Regions from separate parts of the Arthrobacter sp. AB6 genome, predicted to be linked through region 1. Evidence: riboswitches for the same ligand, from Rfam matches in the RefSeq annotation. Region 1 holds a riboswitch; each other region holds the start of a gene.
What was found. Region 1 has a riboswitch for cyclic di-AMP ahead of Q9R30_RS17495 (hypothetical protein). Riboswitches for the same ligand answer to the same signal wherever they lie in the genome.

Region 1 (6,074 bases):
ACGGCTCCTGGCCGGAAGCCAATGCCCGCGCACGGCGCCGGCTGGGCAGACTGCTTGGCGCCTGGGAACCGGACGCAGGACTGCAGGGCACCGTGATCCTCGTGGATGGGCTGATCGCCATGGGCGCGCCGGATGAGCTGGAATTCGCGGCCAAAGCCGGCCGGGAAACCTGGGTGCTGGTCCACATGCCTGCCCCCGCCCGCTACGGACTTGAGGCAAGGTCCCTGCGTGCCGCCACCGGGGTGCTGTGCACCAGCACCTGGGCAAGGAACGTCCTGGCGGCACGCCACGGCCTTCGCGGGCTGAAGGTCGCCCTTCCCGGTACTGATCCGGCGCCGTTGGCTTCGGGATCCACGCCGCCCCATATCGTCACCGTGGCCGCACTCCTGCCCAACAAGGACCAGTTGCTGGTGGTTGGGGCACTGGGCCGGCTGCAGGACCTTGAGTGGACGGCAGCGCTGGTGGGATCAGACCGGGCAGACGAGGAATACACCGGCAAGGTTCGCGCTGCCGTTCAGGCGAACGGGCTGGGCAGCCGGATCCAAGTGACTGGAGAGTTGACCGGCCAGGCGCTGGAAAGCGCATGGCAGCGGGCGGACCTCAGCCTGCTGGTCTCCCGCGCTGAAGCATTCGGCATGGTGGTCACCGAGTCGCTCGCCCGGGGCATCCCGGTGATCGTGCGTGACGGGACGGGCGCCGTAGAAGCGTTGCGCCTGGGCATACCAGGTACGGACGACGACGGCCCGCTTCCCGGAGCGAAGGTTGCCTTCCCTGCCGATGATGACCCTGCCAACCCCGCCCTGCTGGCCCAGGTCCTCCGCGGCTGGCTCGAGGACCCCGCAACCAGGGATTCCTGGCGGGAAAGGGCGGTTGGGGCGGCGGGCACGCTGCCGGGTTGGGACCGGACAGCGGCGGTGGTGCTGGACGCCATCAGGAATTAGAGCCGGTGCCCGGCGAAGAACTCACGCAGCAGCCCGGCGCACTCTGCCTCGCGCACCCCGGGATAAACCTCAACCCAATGATTCAGGCGGCGTTCGCGGAGCACGTCGAAGACGGATCCTGCCGCCCCCGCCTTCTCATCCCAGGCACCGAAAACCACCCGGGGAATCCGGGCCAGGACAATGGCGCCGGCGCACATGGCGCAGGGCTCCAGGGTCACCACCAACGTGCAGTCGGCGAGCCGCCAGCCGTCGCCGCTGCCGCCGTCGAGCACTGAAAGCTGGCGCAACCGCTCCGCCGCCTCCCGGATGGCAACTATCTCGGCGTGGGCGGTGGGGTCGCCCAGCTCCTCCCGCTGGTTCCGGCCGGAACCCAGCACGGCGCCGTCGGGCCCTATGACCACCGCGCCAATCGGCACATCCTCCGTAGCGAGGGCGCGGCGGGCCTCGGCAAGGGCAAAGCCCATCCACGCGTTATATTTTTTCTCTGCTGAGACCATGGCTCAATGATAGTTTCGTGGGATAACCAGAGCCCGTGACGCCCCAGACGCCGGGAGGCACAGTGAGCACCGTCCGAGACCGCATGGACAAGTGGATCAAGCCCTATGCCGCCCTGTGGCTGACCATGATCATCGGCGGAACACTCGTGGTCACCTTGGCCCTGCTCGGCGCAGAGGTGTATGCCAATGTGGTGGCCGAGGAAGGGCTTGCCAGCCTGGATATTCCTGCGCTGGAATACTCCCAGTCATTGCGGAATCCGGAGGTGGACGCCTTCGCCACGGGCTTTACCAACGTGGGCGGCGGGATCGGCATGCCAATCCTCGCCAGCATCCTTACTGCGTGGCTGACATTACTGAGCAGGACGTGGCGGCCCATCGTCCTGGTGGGCGGCGCTGCCCTCGTTTCCACAACTGCCACCACCCTGGGCAAGCGCCTGGTCGGCAGGACCCGTCCGGACCATTCGGAGGCGGTGCCGCCCTATGAGACCACACCGTCCTTCCCCAGCGGACACACGCTGAACACAACAGTGGTGATAGGGGTCCTGGTGTATCTGATGTGCCTCCAGTTCCAAATCCTGTGGGCAAGGATCGCCGCAATAACGGCCGGCGCCATCTTCATCATCGCCATGGGCCTGAGCAGGGTTTTCCTGGGACACCACTGGTTGACCGATGTGATGGCCGGCTGGTTCCTTGGCCTCGCATGGGTGTCCATGGTGATCCTGGCCCACCGGCTGTTCCACCTGATACGCCGCCGCGAGCACGCGGGCCCGGCGCCTACCTTTGAACACCCCGTCCTTCGAGAGGAACCCAACGGGGAAGCGGAGGCCAGCGGCGACCGGTCGGGGAGGGGCCCGGCGGCCGGGTGATACTTTTGACCCATGCGCACTCTCGTTGTGGACCACCCGCTGGTCGCCCATAAGCTCACCGTCCTCCGGGACAAAAACACTCCGTCCCCGGTCTTCCGGCAGCTGACGGAGGAGCTGGTGACCCTCCTCGCCTACGAGGCAACGCGCGAGGTCCGCACCGAGCCAGTCACCATCGAAACGCCCGTCAGCACCACTGTTGGCACGGCGTTCACCAAGCCCACCCCGCTGGTGGTACCCATCCTGCGCGCGGGCCTTGGAATGCTCGAGGGCATGACCAAGCTCGTCCCCACCGCTGAAGTGGGATTCCTCGGCATGGCCCGTGACGAGGAAACCCTGGACATCATCACCTACGCCGAGCGCCTGCCCGAGGACCTTACCGACCGGCAGATCTTCGTCCTGGACCCCATGCTGGCCACCGGCGGTACGCTGCGCGAAGCCATTAAGTTCCTGTTCAAGCGCGGCGCCTCTGATGTCACCTGCATCTGCCTGCTTGCTGCTCCGGAAGGCCTGGCAAAGCTGGAGGAAGAACTCTCCGATGCCAATGTCACCATCGTGCTGGCCTCCATCGACGAAAGGCTCAACGAGAAGTCCTACATCGTTCCCGGCCTCGGCGACGCAGGCGACCGGCTGTACGGCATCGCCGGCTAGGTCTCCGGGAGGGCTGGGGCAGAATGGGAGGCATGACCGTCCCGATGCCTCCCCTAACCCTGGCACTGACCTGCCGTGCCGTCCTCTTTGACATGGATGGGACCCTGGTTGATTCCACCGCGGTAGTTGAACAGGTTTGGGGCGAGTTTGCCGTCCGCTACGGGCTGGACCTTGGAGAGATCCTGCGGACTTCGCACGGCGTCCAAGCAGGCGACACCGTGAAGCGCTTCGCTCCGCCCGGCGCCGATGTGCCGGCACTGACCGCGGAACTTGGTGCCATGGAACGCGTCCGGACTGACGGCATCCTGCCCCTGCCCGGGGCAGCCCGGTTGCTGGCGGCACTTCCAGCAGACGCCATCGCCCTCGTCACGTCCGCTGACCGCGTCCTGGCTGACATCCGGATGGGCGCCGCGGGTCTAGCCATGCCTGCCACGGCCGTGACAGCTGAGCTGGTAACCCGGGGAAAACCGGATCCTGAGGGATACCTGCAGGCCGCCGCCGCCTTGGGCGTGGATCCTGCCGATGCGGTGGTGTTTGAGGATGCTCCCGCCGGCATTGCAGCAGGGGTCGCCGCCGGCATCCGTACGGTGGCTGTTGGACCCAACACCGGACCGTTGCCTGCCGGCATGCTGCACATTGTTGACTACAGTGCAGTTGCCGTCGAGGTCGGCGTGGATGACGAGGGCAGGAGGGTCATTTCCTTCCGGCTGTGAGGTTGGAGTCAACGGACGCGGCCGGTGCCGCTTTAGTACCAGTTGTTCGACAAGTGGAAGTTCAGTGCACCGCACGGGGACTGGTAGCGTTCCTGGATGTAATCCAGGCCCCAGTTGATCTGCGTGCGGTAGTTGGTGAGGTAGTCGGCGCCGGCACTGGCCATCTTCTCAGCCGGCAAGGACTGGACGATGCCGTAGGCGCCGCTGCTCGGATTGGTGGCCGTAGTGGTCCAGTCCGATTCCTTGGTCCATAGGGTCTGCAGGCACTGCATCTGGTCCGGAGCCCAGCCATAGGAAGCCAGTTGGCCGGCAGCGTACGCTTGGGCGCCCGCGGGGTCATTAACCGCGACGACGGGTGCGGGCTCGGGTACCGGTACCGGCGCCGGTTCGGGAGCGGGTACCGGCGCAGGTGCGGGCTCGGCTGCCGGAGCTGGAGCCGGTTCGGCTGCCTGCGGGACAACATTGATCGGCCCAGCCGCGGACTCAGGCGCAGGGTTGGCCCGGATTTCGCTTTGCTCCATGCTCAGCTTCGACAGGGACTCGACAGCGGGCGCCTCGGTGGATGCCACGCGGGCACCCGTGTCGGTGGCCTGGCCCGCAGCGCCAACTCCAACAAGGATGGCGCAGGATACTGCCAGGAACCCGGCGCGCCGGCCGAAGGACGGGAATTTGGCTGCTCGACGCGTAGCGCGGGTATCCGAGCCCGATTGCGGGCGTGGTTTTACAAGGAACTTGGACATGATGGATCGCCTCTCACACCTGCGGAGTTAGCTGTCGGGTTCGGATGAGGGCATCCGGCCGCACGGAAAAAACACGTGCAGGCTTAACCCCAAGGGCATTCAGTGCCCGGGACGGTGGGTCCCCCGCCTCTGCCGTTGCTCAAGAGGAATCCGGGAAGTGGCAGAGCTTGGCGTCAACCCGGGATATGCGGCCCGAACGGGGGCCGCACCCATTCGACGGTACAGGAGCGCAGCCCAGAAGTCACATTTTGGTAACAGGAATCACGATGGCGGCGCGCCGCCTTGTGTAATTTCGCGAACCAAGGGCAGCTGCAGGGCGAACTGTGTGCGGCCGGGCTGAGACGTCACCGTGACCCGTCCACCGTGGGCCTCAACAATGGACTCGACAATGGACAACCCCAAACCGCTGGTTCCTTCAGCGGCGGGTGCGCCGGGCGTGCTGGCCGTTCCCGCGCGTGCCGCGTCTGCGCGGGCGAACCGCGCGAAGACCTGGTCCACGAACTCCGGCGGTATTCCGCCGCCGTCGTCCGTTACGGTTACAACCGCGGCTCCCTCCGGGGTCTTCCACACCCCCGTTACCACTGTGGTGCCCGGAGGGGTGTGCTTGCGGGCGTTGGAGAGCAGGTTCATCAACACCTGCCGCAGCTGCGACGGATCCCCGTTGACCACCACCGGCTCGTCGGGGAGCTCCAGCCGCCAGGTGTGCCCGGGCGCCATGACCTTCTCGTCGCTGACGGCTTCCACCACCAGCTGCGTTAGGTCCACCTCGCTTAGCTTCAGCGGCTGGCCCTCGTCAAGCCGCGCGAGCAGCAGGAGATCCTCCACCAAGGCGGTCATCCGTTCCGACTGGCTTTGCACCCGCGCCAGCGACTTCTGCCCGTCCGGAGTGAAGTTTTCCGTCATCCTCATCAGTTCGGTGTAGCCGCGGATGGCGGTCAGCGGCGTGCGTAGCTCATGGGAAGCGTCAGCCACGAACTGCCGCACCTTGGTTTCGCTCTTCTGCCGCGCCTGCAGCGCGTTGGCAACGTTGTCCAGCATGAGGTTCAGCGCGTGCCCCACGCTGCCCACCTCAGTTCCGGGGTTGGAGTTCGACGGCGGTACACGCACGGCAAGTGCCACCTCGCCGGCATCCAGGGGCAGCTGCGAAACCCGGGTGGCCACCTCGGACAGCTGTTCAAGGGGCTTCATGGTGCGGCGGATCAGGACTGTGCCCACCAGCCCGACCAGGAGCAACCCGCCCAGCGAGACGAACACGAAGGTCCACACCAGGGACGCGAGCGTGCCCTCCTTAGCGGCCAGGGGGAGTCCGGTCACCAGGACGTCGCCGAAACTGGTCTTGACCGCGATCAGCCGGTAGTCGCCGTTTGAAAGCCTGCGGTCAACAGGCCGGGCGTCGGTGGCCAGTGCCAGCAGGACCTGCTTGTCCTCGGTGGACAGTGCGGAGCGCGTGGTGTCCGGGGCAAGGAAGCCAGCGCTGTTGACCTGGCCGTTGAGGATGCGCGCGTTCAGTGTTCCCACGCTTTGGCCGCGGGAATCCAGGGGGTCCCTGCCGTTGAAGCCGCCGGAGGGAGGCCGGCCGGGATCGTTGGAGCGGGCTGCGGCCTGGCTCAGCTGCTCGTCCAGCTGGCGGGTGAGGAACGCGTCCATGGAGGCGTAGCTGGCCACGCCC
Region 2 (6,074 bases), on a different contig from region 1:
ACCCATATCTGCCTCACCCACGTACACGGAGACCACTGTTTCGGGTTGCCGGGGGTGTTGTCGCGCATGGCCCTCGACGCCGTGGCGCACCCGGTGCACCTTCACTACCCGGCATCCGGGGAGGATGTGGTGCGCGCCCTCGTGTCCGTCAGCTCGCCGGGGATCGATCTCAGGCTTCGCCCTCACGGCGGAAGCGGTGCGGTGGCCGAGGGCCTGGACGTCCGGCCACTGAAGCACCGCATTGAAACCTACGGCTACCGGCTGGTGGAACCGGACGGCCGCACCCTGCTGCCTGAGCGCCTGGCCGCAGCGGGTATATCGGGCCCATCGATCGGGCGCCTGCAGCATGATGGCAGCCTGGCCGGCGTCCGCCTCGATGACGTCAGCATTCCGCGGCCGGGCCAGCGCTTTGCTTTCGTGATGGACACGGCGCCCTGCCAGGGCGCTGAAGAGTTGGCCGACGGCGTCGACCTCCTCGTCGCGGAGTCCACCTTCAGCGATGACGACGCCGGCCTGGCGCGCCAGTACCGCCACCTCACCGCCGGGCAGGCAGGGGAACTGGCTGCGAGGGCAGGCGCCGGAACCCTCGTGCTGACGCACTTCTCCTCACGGTACGGCGACGACGCCGCGGCGCTGGCGCTCCAGGCCAGGGCCCGCGCGGCGGATACTGACGTCATCGCTGCACAGGACCTGCAGCGCGTCCCCCTGCCCCAGCGGCGCCGCTGGCCCCGGCTTGGCGTGACCGCACCAGGACGGTCCGCTGCACCAGAACGGTCCACTCCGCCAGGCCAGGCCAGCCATCGAGCCACGGAGGTAACCGGTGAGCTCATCAACCGCCGGACTAGCGACGGCGATAGGGTTAAACCATGACTGCTGCAGCAGAAACAACCGCCGTCTTCGAGGGCCGCTTTGCCCGTGAACTAGCGGAGCTGGCCGTTCCATGGCAGGCGGAGGAAGCGCCGGATCCTGAGCTTCTGGTACTTAACGACGCACTGGCGAACGAGCTGGGGCTGACACCCGACTACCTGCGGACGCCGGAAGGCGTGCGCCTCCTGCTGGGTAACTACCTCCCCCCGGGTGCAACCCCCGTAGCCCAGGCGTACGCCGGGCACCAGTTCGGCGGCTACTCACCGCTGCTCGGCGACGGCCGCGCGCTGCTGCTGGGCGAAATACTTGCCGACGGAGGGCGCTTGCGGGATGTGCACCTGAAGGGTTCCGGCCGTACACCTTTCGCCCGTGCCGGCGACGGCCGGGCCGTCATCGGCCCCATGCTGCGGGAGTACCTTGTGAGTGAGGCCATGCATGCCCTGAACATTCCCACCACGCGGGCCCTTGCCGTCGTAGCCACCGGGCGGCCGGTGCGCCGGGACACGATGCTGCCGGGTGCCGTCCTGGCCCGGGTGGCCAGCAGCCACCTGCGCGTGGGCAGCTTCCAGTACGCCCGGGCCACGGAGAACATGGACCTGCTGCGCCGCTTGGCGGACCACGCCATCAACAGGCACTACCCGGCGGCAGCCCGGTCCGAACACCCCTACCTGGCGCTGTTTGAAGCAGTGGTGGCTGCCCAGGCAGAGCTCGTGGCCAAGTGGATGCTAGTGGGTTTTGTGCACGGGGTCATGAACACGGACAACATGACCATCTCCGGGGAAACCATCGACTACGGGCCCTGCGCATTCATGGACGCGTTTGATCCCGCCGCCGTGTACAGCTCCATCGATGTAGGCGGCCGCTACGCCTACGCGAACCAGCCCGTGGTTGCCGAGTGGAACCTGGCCCGGCTCGCTGAGGCCATGCTGCCGCTCTTCAACGAAGACCAGGAGCAGGCTGTCGGCCCCGCCGTGGAGGCACTCGGCACATTCCGCGGCCGGTACAGTGACGCCTGGTTTGGGGGCATGAAGGCCAAGCTCGGTGTGGCGGCCAGCCCGGAACATGACGAAGCGTCGGACCTCGTGGATGGCGTGATCGGCCTGCTGAAGGACGGACCCGTTGACTACACGCAATTCTTCCGGAGCCTTGGCCAGGCCGCCCGGGGCAACTCCGGGCCTGCCCGCGGTATGGTGCTGGACCTCCGGGCTTTCGATGCCTGGGCTGAACGCTGGGCCGCGCTGAAGCCCGACGCTGAACTCATGGACAGCGTGAACCCCGCGTACATTCCCAGGAACCACCTTGTGGAGGAAGCACTGGCTGCGGCTACCGCGGGTGATCTTGACGCGTTTCACCGGCTCCTCGAGGTTGTCAGGTCCCCGTGCCAGGAGCGCCAGGGGCTGGAACGCTACACGGAGGGACCGCCGGAGGACTTCGGCAAATACCGGACCTTCTGCGGCACATAGCTGTCATTCCAGCGGGAACAGGGGAAGCCCGGAGGACCAGGACCGTTGGGAACGTGGAAGGGGCGGCAGCCGGTAAAACCGGCTGCCGCCCCTTCCGCGGGGTGGGCCCGCCCGCTAAGAGCGGCCTATCCCGTTGCCGCTGGCTAGGCCACGCGGACGAAGGAAGCGCCGCTCAGCCAGCTGATGGAGTGCACGGCAGTCTGGTTGCCGTTCACGCCGCCGCTGACAACCTGGCCGTCACCGGCGTAAACGCCCACGTGGCCGGCGGTGATCACGAGGTCACCGGGAGCAGGGGAGCTTACGGTGGAGCCGTACTGGTAGAACTGGGTGGGAGCCAGGTCGCCCACGGACATGCCAACAGACCGCAAGGCCTTTTCCACCATGGCGGTGCAGTCCTGGATCTGGCCCACCTGGCCATAGGCGTTAGCCAGGATGGCTGCCCCCGTACCCGTGCCGGTGCTGGCGGAGGCGTAGGACAGGTTCATCCCGGTGTTGGCCGGCGTGGTGGCGGCAGCGGTCTGGACAGGTGCCGGTGCCGGCGCGGCGGAGGGAACTGCCGGGGCGTAGCCTGCAGCCGGGATCTGAATCTGGTCGCCCGGGTAGATGACCGCGGAGATCGCCAGGCCGTTGGCAGCCAGGACATCGTTCAGGGCTACGCCGTGGGCGGCCGAGATGGCGCCCAGCGTGTCGCCGGATACAACCGTATGGACGGTGCCCGCGGCCGCGGCGGGGGCTGCAACTGCTGCGGCCGGGGCGGCGGAGGCCTGGACGTTAGCGGTCTCGGTGGTGTCCGGCCCTGTCACACCGGCGTGCGCCGGGGCTCCGACGCCGAAGGCAATGCCGGATGCGGCTGCGACGGCGAGTGCCGGACGGCCCAGGGTCCTGGCCTGGGACTTGGCCGAAACAGCCAGCCCATCCAGGATGATGGAACGGGCCGGAGTTGCGCGGTGACGGGCGGTGGTGGAATTTTTTGACACGGTTGATCGCCTCTCCCATGCCTGCGGGGTGAGCTGTCGGGTTCGGGCTGGAGATGCCCGGCCGGAAGCAACTCCGAACGGAACGGAGGCGCTAGCGACTTAACCCCAAGGCCTCTTGAGAGGCCGTGGAAACTTGGTTCCCCCGTCCCTGCCAGCTGGAAGCGATTGGTTCCCGGATCAGCGGCAGGGCTCGGCAAGCTGAGGGGAATGTCCCGTCTGGGAGGGACACCTGAAGACCATAACCCGCTCCGGCACCAATTGTCACATTTGGGTAACATGCGAGGTTCTCCTCTCGCTTTACGCAAACGATTCGACTCTTTTTCGCCGGGGTGCTGACCTCGGAAGATACCTCCGTCGGGACGGTTGAAGATGGGAAGCGTCACGAAGTCATAAACGGCGAGGTTTGTGCGGGTGTGCACGGCCTCGATTCGGCCTTGACCATTCCGCCGACAATCAGGCTTTCCGTGTTGAAATTCGAGGGCCTGTTTCTGCTGTATAACGATGCAGGCCCCTCATCCTTAAAGTGAAGGTTGAAGCCGGTAAGCTTCCGAGCTATGGCCCGTTTCGCTGCAAATGTCCGCCACCGCCTGCCCGGGATACTGCTGGCCGCTGCCCTCGCCGGCAGTGTGTGGCTGCCTCCGGCCGGGGCGGCCGAAAGCGTTCCGCCTGGCGGCTACCCTTCGTGGGAGGACGTGGAGCGGGCCAAGCTGACCGAGGCCGGCACGGCCAAAGAGATCACGTTGATCGCAGGCCTTTTGGACGGGCTGCAATCGCAGTCGGAGGCCTTGGGCAACGCCGCGGTGGCGTCCGCCGCTGAGTCTGCAGCGGCAGATGCCGCGTTGGCAGCATCCACTGCAAAGGTAGAGTCGCTGGCGGAACGAGCCGGGACGGCCAAGGCCGAACTCATCCGCCACAGGAAGGACATCGGAGCGCTGGCCGCCCAGTCCTACAAAACGGGCGGTACGAACATGGGGTTCTTCGTGGCGTTGGACGCGATCGAGAACAACAACGTCCACGGGCTCAACGTGGTGCACCTGGTGGGCGGCAAAACGGCGGGCCTTGTGGACAAAGCCGCCGCCGCGGGGAAAATCACGGCTTCACTGGCTGATCAGGAGAAATCCGCCCGGACCGAGCGCGAACGGCTGTCCCGCGAGGCGGCGGAAAAGCTTGCAGCGGCCCGATCGGCCCAGGAAGCCATGGCGCGCCAGCTTACGGAAGAACGGCAGCGCAGCCGGGAGCTGACCGGGCAGTTGGCGTCCCTGAAGGGCACGACGGCGGCGGTTGAGGGCGAATTCCGGCGTGGACAGGCGGCACTGGCCGCTTATGAAGCAGCGCAGGAGGCGAAACGGGCCGCGGCCGGGGAGGAAGCCCGACGACGTGCGGCCGCAGCGGCAGCGGCGGCAAAGGTGCAGCCCCCTGCTGTTCCCGCCCCCATGCGTCCGGCTCCCGCCGATCCGGCACCTGAGAATCCTCCAGCCGGCAACCCTGTGCCGGCAAATCCTGCTCCGCCTGTCCCCGCCCCGGCGCCTGCCGCACCGCCCAGCCCGCCCGCCGTCGTCGTTCCCTCTGCTCCTGCGGGTGCGGTCAACGATCCTGCCGGTGCCAAGAGCTACGCCTCGGGCAGGCTGGGGGCCTACGGGTGGGGATCGGACCAGTTCCTCTGCCTCGCCCAGCTTTGGACCAAGGAATCGAACTGGCTGACCACGGCCACCAACCCGTATTCCGGTGCCTACGGCATTCCGCAGGCACTTCCGCCGGGCAAGTATTCCAGCGCGGGCAGCGACTGGCTGACCAACTACCGGACGCAGATCGAGTGGGGCCTTGGCTACATCCGTGAGCGGTATGGCTCACCATGCTCGGCATGGAACCACTCCGTGGCCAGGAATTGGTACTGACACCGCGTTAGGCTTTTCCCATGCCTGATGTGGAAAGGTTCCGCATCCTCCTCGAGGAGGAGCGGAAGCGGAAGCTGGCACTGCTCCCCGCGCTCCGCGCCGACATTGCCTCGGCAAACTCCGCGCGCCAGGATTCGAACGTCGACGACGAACACGATCCGGAGGGTTCCACCATTGCGTTCGAGCTGTCCCAGGCAGCTGCCCTGCTCAAGCAAAGCACCGCCGGCCTTGACCAGGTGGATGCCGCACTGGCCCGGATCGCTGCCGGCACGTACGGCATCTGCGCGGTCTGCGGGGAATCCATAGCGGAGGGAAGGCTGGAGGCCAGGCCCTGGACGCCGTTCTGCATCCGGCACGCGTCCGCTGGACGTGGCCGATGAACGGCGGGCCCGACTATGTGGCAGCGGCCGCGGCGTTCATCGACCGCACCCTGCAGAATGAGGGCGCCTGGTACCGCGCGGACGACGTCGAGTCCCGGCTGGGCGGGGTGCTTGCCTCCTACGGCTCCTCGGTGGGCGCCGTCCGTGGAACGGTCCGGGACGCCCTGAGGAAGTTCAAGGACCTGGACCACGATGCCGTGGTCCTGCTGGCGTCCGGGCTGTGGGCCCAACCGAAACCCGGTGGCAGGCCGGTTTTTGAGCGCCGACAGGCCGCCGTGGTGCTGCTTCAGTCAAGGGCCAGTCTCCTGCTGCACTCGGACCTGACCCGGATCGAGGGCTTCCTTCGTTCCGCGGGAAGCCGCGAGTTGGTGGAGCCCCTGCTGTCCGACGTAGTGTTGCCGCTACTGGCTGGACTGGCAGGACGCGACCGGCAGCGCGCAGGTGTTGTCCTTGCCAGGTGGAGCCAGGACCCGGACGGGCGGCTGCGCAGGG
Region 3 (6,074 bases), on a different contig from region 1:
CGCAATGAACGTCGTCAGGGGCGCGGCCGGACGGACCACCGAATGGGCGGCCACACCGGCCAGGGCAAGGATGGCGTTGACGTCCACCTGGACGTCCTCCAGTTCATAGGCCTGGAGCAGGGACCTGCACCACTCCTCCAGCGTTTCATCCTGGCTTTTCACGAACATGCCTCCCTATTTAACTGCGGTTGCGCCGGTCCTGGCCTTTGTCCTGGTTGCCGGCGGCAATCCCTAGTGCGGCGGCATCATCCCAGGTGTCCACGTCTGCCGTGGAACCTGCAGGGACGGTGACAGGCTGCACCTCCAGACTAGCAAGGAGGGAGCGCACGGAGCCGTTAATAAGGGCACCACGGGACGAGAGCTGTGCTGCCGATGTTTTTAACGCAGCTGTGCGGTAAAGACCGGCCAGCGGCTGGAGCCGGCCGTCTTCTGCGCGGGCCATGGCCCCGTCTGCGTCCGCTGAAACCATCGCGGCCACCAGTACCGGCACTGCGTCCCGGACCAGCGGCATGTCACACGCCAGCACCAGGGTGAACTCCGCCCCGCGCCCGTCCCGGGCCAAGGCGTCGAGTCCGGCGGAGATGGCGGCTCCCGGCCCTGCGAACTGCGGCTGCTCCCGGCAGAAAAGTACTCCGGGAAGTGAATGTCCGGCTCCCGGGCCCACCACCACCGTGCGCGAAGCACCTGCTGCAGCGGCCAGTGCGCGCTGGAGGAGGGTGTCATGGTGGAAAACCAGGTCCTGTTTCGGAACCCCGCCCAAGCGGGAGGACCGGCCACCGGCCAGGATCACTGCATCGAAGTCCAGCCGGTTCTGTTCCATTCCCCCAGCCTAGCCATCTGTGGCGTTGCGGCGTGCCGAAGGTTTCCGGTCAGGCGGCGCGCTCCGGCAGCAGGAACGGATCCCAGGCGGGGGTGGGTTTCTCAAGTTCCTTGATCTGCCAGATGGTTCCATGCGGTGGCTCCGGGACGAAACGTAGTTTCCAGCCCATTTCAGCCGGCGTATGGTCGCCCTTGACGTTGTTGCAGCGCAGGCAGGCCGCCACCAGGTTCTCCCAGGAGTCCTCACCGCCCCGGGACTTGGGGTGGACATGGTCGATGGTGTGGGCCGCTTTTCCGCAGTACGCGCATCTGTGGCCGTCGCGTCTGAGCACCCCGCGGCGGCTGACAGCGGTGGCCTGGTTGTACCTCGGACGGATGTAGCGGTTCAGGAGAATCACGGAGGGACGTCCCAGGATTTCCTGCGGTCCCACCACGGGATCATCGCCTTCGGCAACCACGCTGGCCTTGCCCGTGAGCACAAGCACCAGCGCCCGGCGGAAAGTGATCACCGCCAGGGGCTCATACCCAGCATTCAGAACGAGAGTGCGCATGCACGTACCTCTTCACGGCCGCACCCGTCCAGGGGCACGAGGGCCGGCTGCCCTCGGCATGTCCGGGCTATGGATCGACACCACAAGAGTAAACACAGAAGCGCGTGTTCAGCTAATCGCCCTGTCCCAGAACTGTCGTGTCGGTCCAGTCAAGGGGCGCATGCTGAACGGCCGGAGCAGCGCGCAATTAAAAGGAAAGAACCCTTGCCGCGAGGGCAAGGGTTCTTTGCGTCCTGGTTGGACCGCCGGTGGTGGCGTCTCAGTTAACCCGGATGAAGACGGGGCCGGAGCCGACGTTGGCGCTGAAGACCACCGTCTGGTTTCCGTTGTAGCCACCGTGGACGGCCTGGCCGTTGCCTGCGTAGACAGCAATGTGTGCCATGCCGGCGCCACCGTCTGCGTAGTAGATCAGGTCGCCCGGCTGCGCCTCAGCGGCACTGACGGTGCGGCCCAGGGAGAGGTAGCCTGCAGGCCAGTCGTGGAAGTTGATCCCCACTGCTGCCAGGGAGTTCGTGACCAGCATCGTGCAGTCCTGCATAACGCCCAACTGGGCGTACGCAGCGGACAGGATGGCTGCACCCTTGCCGCTGGCGGAAGCAGTGGGAGCGGCGGCAGGGGCCGTGGAAACCGTGGCGGTGACCTTGGGAGCAGCAGGCTTGGCGACGGGGGCCGGCTCGGCCTCCTGGACCTCGACAGGTGCGGGTTCTTCGATAACCGGGGCCGGCGTGGTGGTGACGGCGGGCTTTTCGAAGGTGATGTTGATCGTGGAAGCCGCGGAGATGGGGGCTTCGACGGCCGATTCAACTTCCAGGGTGGATGCGGGAGCGGAGTCGCGCTGGACGTTGGAGTCGGCAGCGTTTGCCGCGATGCCGCTGGTCAATACCAGGCCGGAAGCGGCGGCGATGACCGCGGCCTGGCGGCCTACGCCACCGGCGTTCTCGCCGACAGCCTTGGCGATGATGGCGATTGAGTTGGTTTTGGTGACTTCGGCGCGATGCCGTGCGGTGGCACGAGTAGTCATCAGTTCTCTCTTTCGTTTTCCTCAGGCCGTTGTGGGCACCAAGGGATGCGGACGCGCCGGCATCTTGGGGGTATGCCGGCACGCCCCGAACGGGGATGTGGTGTTAGCGGAAAGCGTGGTGGAGCAAAGAAATAGTTCCTGGACCCGAGGGTCCAAGAACTATTTGCTGACGGTGAAGAACGAAGACGTGCCGGTGGCGGCCACGGCGTGGAGCAGCGTGCCCTGGGAGGGGTTGAGCGCGCTGACCATCATGCCGTTCCCGACGTAGATGCCGACGTGCGCTCCGCCGTTCTGCATGACCAGGTCTCCGGGCTGCGGGGTGGAGGTGGGGGTCATGGCAGTCCAGGCGTTGACGCGGGGGATGCTGATGCCGGCCTGGGCATAAACCCACTGGGTGAAGCCTGAGCAGTCCCACCCGGTGACGGGGCTGGTGCCGCCCCAGACGTAGGGGCTGCCAATGCCCGTGTAGGCGATGGCAGCAATGCCGGAGGTGGCGGCGGAAGAGACAGTCTTGGCCAGCTTGTCCGCAGCAGATTCAGTAGTGGACGCTGCGCCCGTTTCGGTGGCGGTGGACTGTGCCCGCACCGGCTCCCGCTTCGGGGCGGCGGTGGTCTTGACCACGGGCCGCTCGAACGACACGGTGGCCGTGGGTGCTGCGGTGACTGCCAAGGCAGCCTGCGCAGAACCGGACTCGGTCGAAGCGGAAACACCAGCGGTGGTGTCCGCTGCGTTGGCGGGCAGGCCCATGCTGAGGATAAGACCGGAAGCTGCGGCGATGACGGCAGCCTGGCGACCTACTGTCCCGGCATTGGCACTAACAGCCTTGGACACAGTGTCCAAGGGGTTGGTACGAACCGTTTGCGCACGGTGGCGCGCAGAATTGTTGCGTGAAGACACGAAGGTAGCCTCTCCCAATGCCTACGAGGTGAGCTGTCGGATTCGGATGGGAGTCACCCGGCCGCGCTGCTTCCAAGGAAGTTTTGCGACTTAACCCCAAGGTCTTAGCCAAAGCCAAGACCAAAATTGGTTCCCCCGCCCCTGCCAGACGATGAAATGCGAACGGACCTTGAGCGGTGGCAGAGTTAGGCAATCCGCACAAGAGCGTCAACTTCGGAAAAGTTGACGCGAGTTAGACGGTACAGCAGTTTTGGGTGAATGTCACATTCAGGTCACGGCAAGTCGCGATCATCCGATAGTTCACCGTCATTTGGCTACAGCCAGCCAGTCGGATCGACCACTTCGCCGTTGACTTGCACCTCAAAGTGGAGGTGGCAGCCCGTGGAGGCGCCCGTGGTCCCGCTGAGGGCCACAACCTCCCCGCGTGAGACCGTCTGCCCCTCCCTCACATTGAAGGAGGAGAGGTGGTTGTAGGTGGTTTCCAAACCGTTGCCGTGGTCCACCACAACACGGTTTCCGCCGCCGAACTGGTGCCAGCCCACGAAGGTCACCGTGCCGGTAGCCGCAGCGAGGACAGACGTGCCGCACTGGGCCACGTAGTCCTGGCCGCGGTGGAAGTCGCCGGAGCCCCCGGTGATCGGACTGACACGGTAGCCGAACGGCGATGCTGTGGTCAGCGTGGCCAGCGGGGCGCCGAGGCTTCCTGCCGAGGCAGCACGTGACACAGAGCCGGCGGACTGGGCACTCAGAAGCTGCTTGAGCTTGCCGTCCGGATCCGCCTGGGTGACGACGGCAGAACGGCTGAAGTCGATCTGGGCACCGGCCTCGGCTGAGATCTGGGGCTGCGGGGTTGCGGCTGACGCTGCGACCGGTATAGCACCGGGAGCGTCGGTGGCCATCACGGGGCTGGTGGCCGGCACCGTCACGGTCAGCACCAGGCCTGTCGCCGCGAGGGCGATTCCGGCCTTCTGGCCGATCCCGCTCGCTGCGGCAAATTCGGTGACCTGGCGGAAGGGACCACGACGGCGGCGTGCATCACGGTGCGGATCGCGGGGGCGTTCCGTGGTGATGACTTCAACAACCCGCGGCGTCGAAGAGGGTACCGCCGCGCGGCGGCGTCCCCTGGGGGTCTGCATGGACAAGAAGGGTTCCTCTCTGGAAAGCCTGCGAAGTTAGCTGTCGGATTCGGGTCAGAGAGTTCAAAGACCCGGTCCGCCGTAAGCAAGCTTCGGCACAGAGGTATCCCCGGAGGATCCTTCACTGGAAGAGGCTTGCTGCTGACGGACTTCACCCCAAGGCAGTCCCCCGGCTGCCGTTTGTGGTTCCCCCGCCTCTGCCAGTAATGACTCGTGCACCTGATCCGCTGGCAGAGCTCGGCTCCGAATCAGGTAACGCTTTAGTATCAACGCTTGGGTTTAACTATAGGGCCAAAAGTCCCAAAGTAACAATTCCGTTATCTTTGCGTAACCGGCCCCCATTCGGGTAGCCGGGAGGCCCACAGCAGTCCCTAGCGTACGGCCACGAAGACGTGCGCCGCGACTTCCGGCGGCAGTTCCAAGGCACCTTCGATGCCCGGGACGCGGACCGAGATGTACTCCCCGACCCGCTCCAGCGATACCGACGCACCGGGCCGGATTCCGCCTTCATCAAGCTGGACCAGCAGCTCGGGTTCCACCTGGATCGGCTCTGCGAGGCGGCTGACCGTCACCTCGGATGCCGGGCCGTAAGTCTTCATGGCCTCAAGCAGGCTGACTGCCGGATCCGCCGCGGACTGCGCCTGGCCCCCGAGGGCCGCCAATCCCGGGATGGGGTTGCCGTACGGGGACTCGGTGGGATGGTTCAGCATTTCGTAAATGCGCCGTTCCACCCGTTCGCTCATGACGTGCTCCCAGCGGCAGGCTTCGTCATGGACGTAGGCCCAGTCCAGCCCGATGACATCAGCCAGGAGCCGCTCCGCCAACCTGTGCTTCCGCATGACTTCGGTGGCGCGCTTCCGGCCCACCTCCGTAAGTTCAAGGTGCCGGTCTCCGGAGACAACCACCAGGCCGTCCCGTTCCATCCTGCCGATGGTCTGCGAAACTGTGGGCCCTGAGTGTCGCAGCCGCTCCGCGATCCGGGCGCGGAGGGCAACGATGTTTTCTTCCTCAAGCTCCAAGATGGTCCGAAGGTACATCTCCGTAGTGTCGATCAGATCCGTCATCCAGCTCAGCTCCTCGAGCGCAGTACCTTGCGTTGTCCCACCGTACCGCCTTCTCGTGCAGCGTGGTCCGTTGGAAAGCTTAGCCTATTTTGAATTTGTCCTAATAGTTGACGTCGTGGACAGGGCGCTGTCTCAGTGTCTGGACTATGACGGTCCAGGTTCCCGCTGAAACAGCTGTTCAGGCAGAATGAAGGAGGGCCCGAGTGACAGCCGCCGCGACTGCCTGCCACCTACATCCGTCCGGACCAACACCCCGTCCACGCCGAAATTGGAGCACCTGTGAGCGAAAACAGCATCACTATTCCCGCCGACCTCCTCCCTAAGGACGGGCGGTTCGGCGCCGGTCCTTCCAAAGTCCGGCAGGAGCAGATCGATGCTTTGTCCGCCGCATCAAAGACCATCCTGGGAACGTCCCACCGGCAGGCCCCGGTCAAGAACCTGGTGGGATCCGTACGCGAAGGCCTGAGCCAGTTCTTCCGCGCCCCGGAAGGCTATGAAGTGGTGCTGGGCGTGGGTGGTTCCACGGCGTTCTGGGACGTCGCCAGCTTCGGCCTGGTGGAGAAGAAGGCCCAGCACCTCTCATTCG

Region 2: it holds a riboswitch for cyclic di-AMP, as region 1 does, so the genes downstream of both, Q9R30_RS01490 (LysM peptidoglycan-binding domain-containing protein) here and Q9R30_RS17495 (hypothetical protein) in region 1, are expected to answer to the same signal.
Region 3: it holds a riboswitch for cyclic di-AMP, as region 1 does, so the genes downstream of both, Q9R30_RS08585 (C40 family peptidase) here and Q9R30_RS17495 (hypothetical protein) in region 1, are expected to answer to the same signal.

What each region holds. Positions count from the first base shown of each region.
Region 1 is NZ_JAUZVL010000029.1:2,747-8,820, forward strand. It holds gene Q9R30_RS17470 (glycosyltransferase family 4 protein) at 1-941, shown strand, start outside; gene Q9R30_RS17475 (nucleoside deaminase) at 938-1,438, opposite strand; gene Q9R30_RS17480 (phosphatase PAP2 family protein) at 1,522-2,304, shown strand; gene upp (uracil phosphoribosyltransferase) at 2,317-2,952, shown strand; gene Q9R30_RS17490 (HAD-IA family hydrolase) at 2,985-3,665, shown strand; gene Q9R30_RS17495 (hypothetical protein) at 3,698-4,405, opposite strand; cyclic di-AMP (ydaO/yuaA leader) riboswitch at 4,411-4,571, opposite strand; gene Q9R30_RS17500 (HAMP domain-containing sensor histidine kinase) at 4,667-6,074, opposite strand, start outside.
Region 2 is NZ_JAUZVL010000002.1:19,303-25,376, reverse strand. It holds gene Q9R30_RS01500 (ribonuclease Z) at 1-870, shown strand, start outside; gene Q9R30_RS01495 (protein adenylyltransferase SelO family protein) at 867-2,330, shown strand; gene Q9R30_RS01490 (LysM peptidoglycan-binding domain-containing protein) at 2,474-3,307, opposite strand; cyclic di-AMP (ydaO/yuaA leader) riboswitch at 3,311-3,509, opposite strand; gene Q9R30_RS01485 (lytic transglycosylase domain-containing protein) at 3,862-5,202, shown strand; gene Q9R30_RS01480 (TraR/DksA C4-type zinc finger protein) at 5,223-5,582, shown strand; gene Q9R30_RS01475 (DNA alkylation repair protein) at 5,579-6,074, shown strand, end outside.
Region 3 is NZ_JAUZVL010000008.1:21,415-27,488, reverse strand. It holds gene Q9R30_RS08605 (DUF6457 domain-containing protein) at 1-168, opposite strand, end outside; gene Q9R30_RS08600 (molybdenum cofactor guanylyltransferase) at 179-820, opposite strand; gene Q9R30_RS08595 (HNH endonuclease) at 870-1,370, opposite strand; gene Q9R30_RS08590 (NlpC/P60 family protein) at 1,630-2,391, opposite strand; gene Q9R30_RS08585 (C40 family peptidase) at 2,551-3,222, opposite strand; cyclic di-AMP (ydaO/yuaA leader) riboswitch at 3,293-3,490, opposite strand; gene Q9R30_RS08580 (M23 family metallopeptidase) at 3,603-4,424, opposite strand; cyclic di-AMP (ydaO/yuaA leader) riboswitch at 4,435-4,677, opposite strand; gene Q9R30_RS08575 (metal-dependent transcriptional regulator) at 4,796-5,488, opposite strand; gene serC (phosphoserine transaminase) at 5,768-6,074, shown strand, end outside.